3 regions of the Psychrobacillus sp. NPDC093180 genome follow, and region 3 is predicted to be linked to each of the others. Evidence: riboswitches for the same ligand, from Rfam matches in the RefSeq annotation. Region 3 holds a riboswitch; each other region holds the start of a gene.
The links. Region 3 has a riboswitch for S-adenosylmethionine ahead of metA (homoserine O-acetyltransferase MetA). Riboswitches for the same ligand answer to the same signal wherever they lie in the genome.
Positions count from the first base shown of each region.

Region 1: it holds a riboswitch for S-adenosylmethionine, as region 3 does, so the genes downstream of both, mtnW (2,3-diketo-5-methylthiopentyl-1-phosphate enolase) here and metA (homoserine O-acetyltransferase MetA) in region 3, are expected to answer to the same signal.
Region 2: it holds a riboswitch for S-adenosylmethionine, as region 3 does, so the genes downstream of both, ACIP9W_RS14735 (O-acetylhomoserine aminocarboxypropyltransferase/cysteine synthase family protein) here and metA (homoserine O-acetyltransferase MetA) in region 3, are expected to answer to the same signal.

Region 1 covers NZ_JBIVOJ010000015.1:69,363-72,642, forward strand. The annotation lists gene ACIP9W_RS19270 (2-hydroxy-3-keto-5-methylthiopentenyl-1-phosphate phosphatase) at 1-227, opposite strand, end outside; gene mtnW (2,3-diketo-5-methylthiopentyl-1-phosphate enolase) at 233-1,447, opposite strand; SAM riboswitch class I at 1,528-1,633, opposite strand; SAM riboswitch class I at 1,810-1,964, shown strand; gene mtnK (S-methyl-5-thioribose kinase) at 2,039-3,229, shown strand; gene mtnA (S-methyl-5-thioribose-1-phosphate isomerase) at 3,226-3,280, shown strand, end outside.
Region 2 covers NZ_JBIVOJ010000009.1:115,719-118,998, reverse strand. The annotation lists gene ACIP9W_RS14745 (YdcF family protein) at 1-252, opposite strand, end outside; gene ACIP9W_RS14740 (glycerol-3-phosphate acyltransferase) at 258-902, opposite strand; SAM riboswitch class I at 1,041-1,157, shown strand; gene ACIP9W_RS14735 (O-acetylhomoserine aminocarboxypropyltransferase/cysteine synthase family protein) at 1,276-2,568, shown strand; gene ACIP9W_RS14730 (homoserine dehydrogenase) at 2,648-3,280, shown strand, end outside.
Region 3 covers NZ_JBIVOJ010000004.1:190,707-193,986, reverse strand. The annotation lists gene ACIP9W_RS08065 (aldo/keto reductase) at 63-995, shown strand; gene metA (homoserine O-acetyltransferase MetA) at 1,026-1,934, opposite strand; SAM riboswitch class I at 2,017-2,125, opposite strand; gene ACIP9W_RS08055 (methyl-accepting chemotaxis protein) at 2,382-3,280, opposite strand, start outside.

The DNA.
Region 1 (3,280 bases), on a different contig from region 3:
CGTATTTGTGCATGTTCAAGTAAATATGAAACAATTTGATCTTTCAATGAAGTAGGTAGTAGTGCAAACATTTGAGCTACTCCTTCACGGATCGATTGTTTCTGTGCCAAAATATTCTCTTTGATCGGTAAATATTCAGGGGGAGCAAATTTTTTCATAATCGAGATGATATTATCTTGAGTTGTGATAGTACCATCAAAATCGCAAAAGATGACTAATTTTTTCATTGTGTTTACCCCCATAATTCGATTGCTGATTTGAGTTCAACATGCTGCTTTGCTGCTTCTGTAAGTGGAATTCCTGCAAGCACCGCTTCCACCGCTTGTCTGAAGGCACGCCCTCCGCCAATTGCACCAGCAGGATGTCCATGTACCCCGCCCCCAGCATTAATAATGCTATCAACTCCAAAGTCCTGCATTAATAGAGGTACTAAGCTTGGATGTATGCCAGCAGAAGGAACTGGGAAAGTTCGTTTTACAGCACTTGCTTTCGTTAATTCTTCACCTAGAGAAAGAGCTGCATTTTTCTCAAGTGCAACACTTCCGTACGGAGAAGGAAATAACGAAAAATCTGCTCCCGCATACCGTGTTAATTTGCCAAGTAAAAGGGATGTTGCCACACCATAAAATGGAGAAGAAGTGAATGCCCCGCTATATGCGGGATGTGACATTAATGGTAGTTGGATATCATCGTCTTCAGCTAGTTCTTGAAGTACATCCAGTCCGTATGCATGGACATTTAGTAGTAAAGCATCTGCACCGAGTTCTTTCGCCATTTTAGCCTTTTCTCGTAAACCAGACGTTCGTCCTGATAAATTCACCGCATAAAGTGTACGATGTCCAGTTTCTTCATACACTTGACGCAATACTTCCTTGGCAGTTGTAATTCGTTTTTCAAAAGGGGTTAATGGATTGTCGAAAAGAATCTCATCGTCTTTTACTAAATCTACCCCTCCAAGTGCTTGATGTCGAAGCTGTTCTGCTAAATAATCGATGTCCCTTCCAATGACTCCTTTGAAAATGCTCATGATGAGTGGTCGATTATGTACATTTAATACGTTTCTTATTTGCTCAATACCAAACCTCGGTCCTGGAAAATTTGCTAATAGCTCTGGAGAAAATTCTAAGTCTAATAGTTTCACTTCACCGTCTAATGATAATTTGCCAAAAACAGTTGTTAGTATGGCAGGTAAATCTGGTGAAAAGTTGACACTAGGATATTCTATCTTTATCTCTGCTTTTATTTGATCTAATTTGGTTGGGTGTTGTATATTTTCATATTCCTTAATCGAAACAACATTCCCTTTATGCTGTTTTAATTGTTCTTGTTCCAGTAAAGGTAAATCGGTCCATGAACCAATTGTTAGACCTAAAGCGATGCCTTCTGCTTTTTTTTCGAATGATCCAGGCTTTCCGTATAATTGATAAACAGAAGTTACTCCACTCATAATTTCAATCTCCTTTAATATAAATTGCCCAATAATATAAAAAACCTCTTCAAACAAGAAGAGGTTAAGTAGTTAACAACTTCTTATTTCTCAGTCAACTGACTGCAAGAATTAGCACCGTGTTCAATTACTGAATCGGTTGCCGGGTATCATAGGGCTCGTCCCTCCACCTGCTCTAAATAAGAAAAATTATTCAATTAAAATTACGTTATATTGTCAAATTAATAATGATTATTTCATGCAACGGGTATTATGTCAATACAGTATTTAGATTTTTTATAAAATTTAAAAAGGTAATTGACAATTCTTTTTTGAGTATGCTAGGATTCTAATCAAATAACATTACGTGAAAAATAATAGCACTCTTATCAAGAGCAGGCAGAGGGTAATGGCCCGATGAAGCCCAGCAACCGACCGTAATACCGTTGTGAGACGGGGCGCTTTTTGCGCCGAGATGAAGATCTCTTAAGGCACGGTGCTAATTCCATCAGAAAGGAAACTTTCTGAAAGATAAGAGGCGAGAAGTCTCTTATTCTACGCCTCTTTCTTTGGAAAGAGGTTTTTTATTTTGTAAAAGGAAGGTAGAGAAAAATGACAATTGCCACGAAGAAACAATATGAATCTTTAACAGAAGAGCAGGCTATCATATACGCAAAAAATTTGAACCTTTTTTCGGATGATGCGCAACTTACTTGTAGTGAAATTGGCGATGGTAATCTGAATTATGTTTTTCACATTAAGGACTTGAGAAGCGGGAAGGGTATCATTTTAAAACAAGCATTACCCTATGCAAAGGTAGTTGGTGAAAGCTGGCCACTAACATTGAAGCGTGCGCTAATTGAAGCAACTGCTCTTAAAAAACACGGGGAATTTGCAGCAGGACTAGTACCAGAAGTATACGCAATTGATGAAGAATTGGCGATTACCGTGATGGAGGACTTATCCCGTCTCACTATTGCAAGGGAAGGATTGATCGGCCTTGAGTCCTATCCAAAGTTAGCGACCGATATTGGGAAATATCTTGCGCAAACCTTATTCCATACGTCTGATTTTGCATTGCATCCATTTGAAAAAAAGAAACTAGTTTCAGAGTTTTCCAATCCAGAGCTATGTAAAATTACAGAGGATTTAATTTTTACAGATCCATTTTTTGACCATGAAACAAATGATTTTGAACCTTCCTTGCGAGCAGAGGTGGAAGCCATTTGGAATAATGAACTTCTAAAATTAGAAGTGGCAAAATTAAAGAAAAGCTTTTTAACAGAAGCAGAGGCTTTACTGCACGGAGATTTGCATACAGGAAGTATTTTTGCGAGTGAAACGGAAACGAAAGTAATTGATCCGGAATTCGCTTTTTATGGGCCAATTGGATTTGACGTGGGCTTATTTTTAGCCAATTTAATTGTTCAAACGATTACAAGAGAAGGAGAGCAGCGAGATGTAATCCTCCGCCATATTGAACAAACATGGGAAGTATTTTCTGCTGATTTTTCGGAACTTTGGGAAAACAAGGCGGTGGAATCATATAAAGATACAAAAGGATTTAAAGCTTATGTATTGAATAAGATTTTCCGAGATACTCTTGGTTTTGCTGGTTGTGAGTTAATTAGGAGAACGATTGGCTTAGCCCATGTAAAAGACTTGGACGGAATTGTAGAGGATGAAAAAAGAATTCTGTCTAAGAAACAAGCATTACGCATCGGAGAACTTCTCTTATTGAAACGCGAAAGTATAAGTTCTATCCAAGCGGTAATTGTTTTACTTGAGGAGTTGCAAAAATGACTATTCCGTTATCGATCAAATGGAACAATAATAAACTTGAAATATTGAATC
Region 2 (3,280 bases), on a different contig from region 3:
TACAACAAGCTTCACATGGGGATGCTCTATAGCATATGCTAGCGCCGCTTCCAAACGGTAATGAAGTGAAAGGGAAGGGACATTTCCTTTCTTCACTTTTGCGCCAAGCACGATGGCGTATTCATTGGATCCATCTGCTTTTGGCTCTAAACCGTCATCTAGCCATTTATTCGTCACCATCCACATACCAAATCCGCCTGAAACAACTACTAGTAAAGGAATAAGCACGATCCACCTCATTTTTCTCTTCATTGCATTCACACGGACGGCTTCTTTTTCTTCAAGAAGGCGGATATTCTTGGTTCTTCTTTACGGACTAGACGACGAAAATTTTCGATATGTAAAACAACAGCCATGATAAATAAAAAACCAGCTATAGCAATAGGTGCTGCTCCCTCTGCAAACCAAATGGAAGCAACGATAAATACTGCATAAAAGACAAATACACCAATCAATAAAAAATCCGTTAAAAAAGTCGTACCTATTAATAATAAAAGTCCGATAAGTCCAATTGGCCAATAAATAGCAAATAAAATACCAATAATCGAAGCAGTCCCTTTTCCACCTTTAAATCCAGTATAAACCGGGAAATTATGTCCTAAAATAACAGCAGCCCCAGCTAAATAAAGCAATAAATCCTGTTCCACAGCGGAAAAATTACCGTATTGCGATAGGCAAAAGCGAATGCCGATAATAACGAGAACACCTTTTAAAATATCAATTAGAGCAACTAGAATACCATACTTCATCCCTAGGACAATTGCCGCATTGGAAGCGCCAGAGTTTTTAAGCCCTTCTTTCTTTATGTTGACACCACTAATAATTTGCGCAACTTTCGAACCGTGGATTGCTCCGATTAGGTAGCTAATAATTAATATAGTCAAAATCCAAACTGCCATCATATCACCTCCGAGTCTAATAACTACAATACATTAAACGTTCAACTATCAAAGAAGTTTCAGAATTTTTTAGAAAAACACTTGACGAACAGATTCATAGAATCTTATACTTTGTATCAAGATGGAAAACTAAATCAAATACTCTTATCAAGAGTGGCGGAGGGAATAGGCCCTGCGATGCCCGGCAACCACCGAGTTCTAAACTCGGAAAGGTGCTAATTCCTACAAATTCATTTACGTGAATTTGGAAGATAAGAGGAGGAACATGCGAAACTGCACCCCTCTTCTTAATCGAAGTGGGGTTTTTGTTTGTCCTAAAAATCTTTCCCCGTTTCCCAATGCGTCCATCTAAACTATTTTCTAGGAGGAATTCAAAATGACAAATCTTCAAAAAGAAACAGTTCTTTTGCATGGCGGTCAGCAACCAGATCCAGTAACAGGTTCTCGAGCGGTACCTATTCACAAAACGACTTCTTACGTGTTCCGCGATACGGAGCATGCACAAAATCTTTTTGCATTAAAAGAAACGGGTAATATTTACTCTCGTATTATGAATCCGACTGTCGATGTTTTTGAACAACGAGTTGCGCTTCTTGAAGGTGGAACAGCAGCAGTTGCAGTATCTTCGGGTATGGCAGCCATTGCATTCTCGATTTTGAATATTGCGGGAGCAGGGGACGAAATAATTGCAGCAGAAAACTTATACGGCGGTACATTTAATTTATTCGCACATACATTGCCTCGTTACGGCATTACGGTAAAATTCGTGGATGCCAATAATCCGGAAAACTTCCGAGCTGCAGTAACGGATAAAACAAAAGGCTTCTTTGCGGAAACGATTGGAAACCCAAGCTTAAACATACTAGATATAGAAAAAGTGGGAGCTATCGCGAATGAAGTAGGAGTTCCGCTTTTAATAGATAACACATTTGCGACTCCATATGGAACGAACCCGATTAAGCATGGTGCTCATGTTGTAATCCATTCAGCTACGAAATGGATTGGTGGACATGGAACAACGATTGGTGGAATTGTAGTAGACGGAGGAAACTTCGACTGGAATTCTGATAAGTTCCCTGGGTTTACAGAGCCGGACGTAACATATCACGGGTTACGTTATGGGATCGATGTACCGAACGTAGCTTTTGCGATTAAATTACGTGTACAGCTTTTACGTGATTTCGGTCCTTCATTAAGTCCAGAAGCCGCTTTTTCATTTTTACAAGGGTTAGAAACGCTGCATCTTCGAGTGCCTAAACACAACGAAAACGCACAAAAAATTGCAGAGTTCTTAGTGAACCACGAAGGTGTAGAATGGGTGAACTATTTGGGATTGGAAGATCATCCTTCTCATGAACTGGCGAAAAAGTATTTACAAAACGGCTTCGGCTCTATTTTAAACTTTGGTGTAAAAGGTGGAAAAGAAGCAGGGCGACGTATTATTGATAATATTGAAATTTGGTCGCATGTAGCAAATGTTGGAGATGCAAAATCATTAATTATTCACCCAGCATCTACAACACATCAACAGCTAACACCAGAAGATTTAGTGAAAACAGGTGTTACAGAGGATCTAATCCGCTTGTCTGTTGGGTTAGAGGCGGTAGAGGACTTACAAAATGCTTTGGATAAAGTACTTGTGGAAAAAACAAATGTCCTCTCTAGATAGAATTTTGTTGTTAATTGGGCTGAAATAGTCTACAATATGTAAAAAGCTCAATTGTGCAGATTTAGTTGGAGGAGAAAGTATGGCGAAAATAAAAGCAGCAATCTTAGGTTTTGGAACAGTCGGCCAAGGGATCTATCATATTGTCAATGAAAAAAAAGAAGACTTAAAAAAATCGCTAGGATTGGATATTGAAATTAGCGCTATTCTTGTCAATAACTTAGCAAAAGAAAGAATAGCAACCCCTGGTGTGCTAGTGACAGATAACTTCGAGGACATTATTAATATTCCAGGTTTACAAGTAGTTTTTGAAGCGATTGTCAATGAAGAACCAGCGTATAGCTATTTATGTCGAGCAATCGATAAAGGATGTCATGTCATTACAGCAAATAAAGTGATGTTCTCCAAATACAGCATTCCCCTACAAGAGCGTGCCAAATCACGTGGTGTATTTGTCGGGTATGAAGCAACTACAGCTGGTGGAGTTCCTGTTATTAAAACATTGAAAAATTTGCTTCAAGTCAATTCCGTGAAGAAAATTCAAGGGATTTTAAATGGAACGTCGAATTACATCTTAACGCAAATGCGTTTAGATGAATGCCAGTTTGAAGAGGCTTTAAAAGAAGCACAGCTTCTTGGATATGCTGAAGCAGATCCATATAATGACGTCTCTGGTCAAGATGCATTCCGTAAACTAATGATTTTAAGTGCGCTT
Region 3 (3,280 bases):
TTTAGTTCGTATTACTGGTAAGATAATAGAGAATATTCTAACAAGGAGTTGTTATGACGATTATGGTAGCTAAAGTAGAGATTGGTAAGACGGGTCTATTCGTAAATCCAGTAGGGCTTGGTACAAATGCAGTAGGAGGGCATAATCTTTTTCCCAATTTAAACGATGAGACTGGAAAGGAGATTGTTCGCACAGCAATTAATAATGGAATCGACTTTTTAGATACAGCTTTCATCTATGGTAAAGGAAGATCAGAAGAGTTAATTGGAGAAGTATTAAAAGAAAGTAAGAACCGTCATGACATTGTTATAGCTTCAAAAGGCGGGCATAAATTGGAAAATGACCAAGTTCTAATAGACAACTCTCCTAAGTTTTTGAGAGAAACAGTCGAAAATAGCTTGCGTAGCCTGCAAACAGATTATATTGATTTATTTTATATACACTACCCAGATGAAAACACGCCAAAAGCAGAAGCTATTGGGGCACTTCACCGTTTAAAAGAGGAAGGAAAAATACGTGCCATTGGTGTATCGAATTTTACTTTGGAGCAACTAAAAGAAGGTAACCAAGATGGCTATATTGATGTTCTCCAATCGGGTTACAATCTATTAAAACGTGATGCAGAAAATGAATTTCTGCCATATACAAGAGAGTATACTATTTCTTTTATACCTTATTTCCCACTAGCTTCTGGTTTATTGACAGGAAAGTTCGATAAAAATAGTACATTTGAAGATGGCCGTTCAAAAAATCCATTATTTCAAGGAGAAGCATTTGTGCGTAACTTAGAAAAAGTAGAACAATTGCGCCAAATAGCTAATGATAAAGATGCCGAGGTTTCAAATATTGTGCTTGCCTGGTATTTATCTCAACAGGGTATCGATGTAATCATACCTGGAGCTAAAAAACCGGAGCAAGTTTTAGCTAATATCAAAACATTAGAAGTGCAGCTAACACCTACTGAGGTAGCAGAAATTGATCGTATTTTTAGATAAACAAAACACAGAGCGAACGCTCTGTGTTTTTTATTCCCATTCAAAAGGTGTTGCTTGGTATACGTAATAATTCAACCAGTTCGAAAATAGTAAATGTGTATGAGAACGCCATGTATTTAATGGCTCGTTTGCCGGGTCGTCATTAGGGAAATAATTAGCAGGCACATCCATATCAATTCCTTTAGATAGATCACGGTTATATTCATCCGCTAAAGTAGTCGCATCATATTCTAAATGACCGGTAACCATAATTTGTTTTGCATCATTCGAAATAACAAGAAATACACCAGATTCATCAGAGATAGAAAGTAAGTTTAGTTCTGGATGTTTTTTTATTTCTTCATAAGAAACAGATGTAAAGCGAGATACCGGTGCGTGAAAAACATCATTAAATCCCCGTACTAAATCTACTGTTAAATCAGATAATCGATGAGCAAACACCCCAAAACATTTCTTTGGTAATTCATATTTTCCGATTCCATAGTGATGGTATAAAGCAGCTTGTGCCCCCCAGCAAATATTTAATACAGAGGTCACATTCGTTTTGGTCCAATCCATTATTTGGACCATCTCTTCCCAGTAATTTACGTCTTCAAATGCTAAATGCTCAATTGGAGCTCCTGTTATAATCATCCCATCATATTTTCGATGCTTGATATCCTCAAACGTTGTGTAAAACGTATTTAAGTGGGTTTTACTAACATTTTTCGATTCATGTGTAGCCATATGCATAAACTCAATATTCACTTGCAATGGTGTGTTCCCTAATAATCTTAAAAGCTGCAATTCTGTTCTTTCTTTCTCGGGCATTAAATTTAATATAATAATATTTAATGGACGTATATCCTGTGCTACCGCACGCTCCTCATCCATCACAAATATTTTTTCTTTTTTAAGTAATTCTGTTGCTGGCAACTGTTTTGGTACATTAATCGGCATTGTCTTCCTCTTCCTTTCTATGTAACATAAAAAAACCTCTTTTCTTATGGATAAGAAAAGAGGTTTTATAAATAGCTCTCAGTTCTTATCTCTCAAGACAAAAAATCTTGTAGGAGTTAGCACCTTTCTGACAATATCAGAGGTTGCTGAAGCTTCACAGGGCCATATCCCTCTGCTTCTCTTGATAAGAATATTAATTTGTTGGTTTATGTAATCTAGTAAATACTACCATGCGCCAAATATTTATGCAACATTTGAAATTAATAAAAAGATTATAGTAAAAGATATTCTAGTAGTAAGGTCTTTATTCATGCTTTTCATTCAATTTAAGAACAAGCTTGTTTGCATAGAATTTTAATACTTTCTGAAAAATATCAGATATAGTTTGATTTCACAAAACCCTTCCGAATAGAGCATTCTCCATTCGAAAGGGTTTACTAATTGATTTTAGACTTTAAAGCGATTTACCGCCTCTGTTAATTTCTCACTTAGTTCTGTTAGTGTCTCTGAAGATTCTGCTACAGATTGGATCGCGCGAAGTTGTTCATCAGACGATGCACTTACTTCTTCACAAGCAGCTGCCGTTTGCTGAGAAGTTGCTGCCATCAGTTGAATCGTTTCCACTACTTGTTCTTTATACTTGGAAACCTGTTCAATTTCCTCGGATACTTCATCAATGGAAGTCTGCATATTCGCCATTAAAGCTGAGATTTCTTCAAAAGTAATTTGTGTATCTGTTACAACCGTGCCCTGAGCTTGGAATGTTTCTCTTGTTTCGTTCATCTGCTTGCTAACTAAAACGGATTCTTGCTGTAGCTCAGTTATTGTCTTTTTGACTTCATCAGTAGCTCTGGCAGATTGCTCTGCCAGTTTTCTTACTTCCTCTGCAACTACCGCAAAACCTTTTCCATGTTCGCCAGCTCTTGCTGCTTCGATACTAGCATTTAAAGCAAGTAAATTTGTTTGCGCCGAAATTTCCATAATCGTTTCCATGACCCCTCCGATTGCTTTTACTTTGCTTTCTAAAGTACCAACAACATCGGACATTGACTTCAAATTGGATTCCCAATTATGAAATGATGATTTCAATTCACGCATTTGACTTTGACCGTTAGTGTTCATCGCGTTTGCTTTCGTTGCAATGTCGGTCATAGCGATTGATTTTGCATTGATTAAGTTTATTTGTTCGCTTAGGTGTGCAGAGTTATTTGTTACTTCTTCTGCATCTTCCGCAGATTTTGAGGCACCTTCTGCTATTTCAGTTACCGCTATTGCAACTTGTTCTGCAGATGCGTTTGTTTCTTCTGCTACCGCACTTAAACTCTCAGAGTTAGCTTGTACATTTG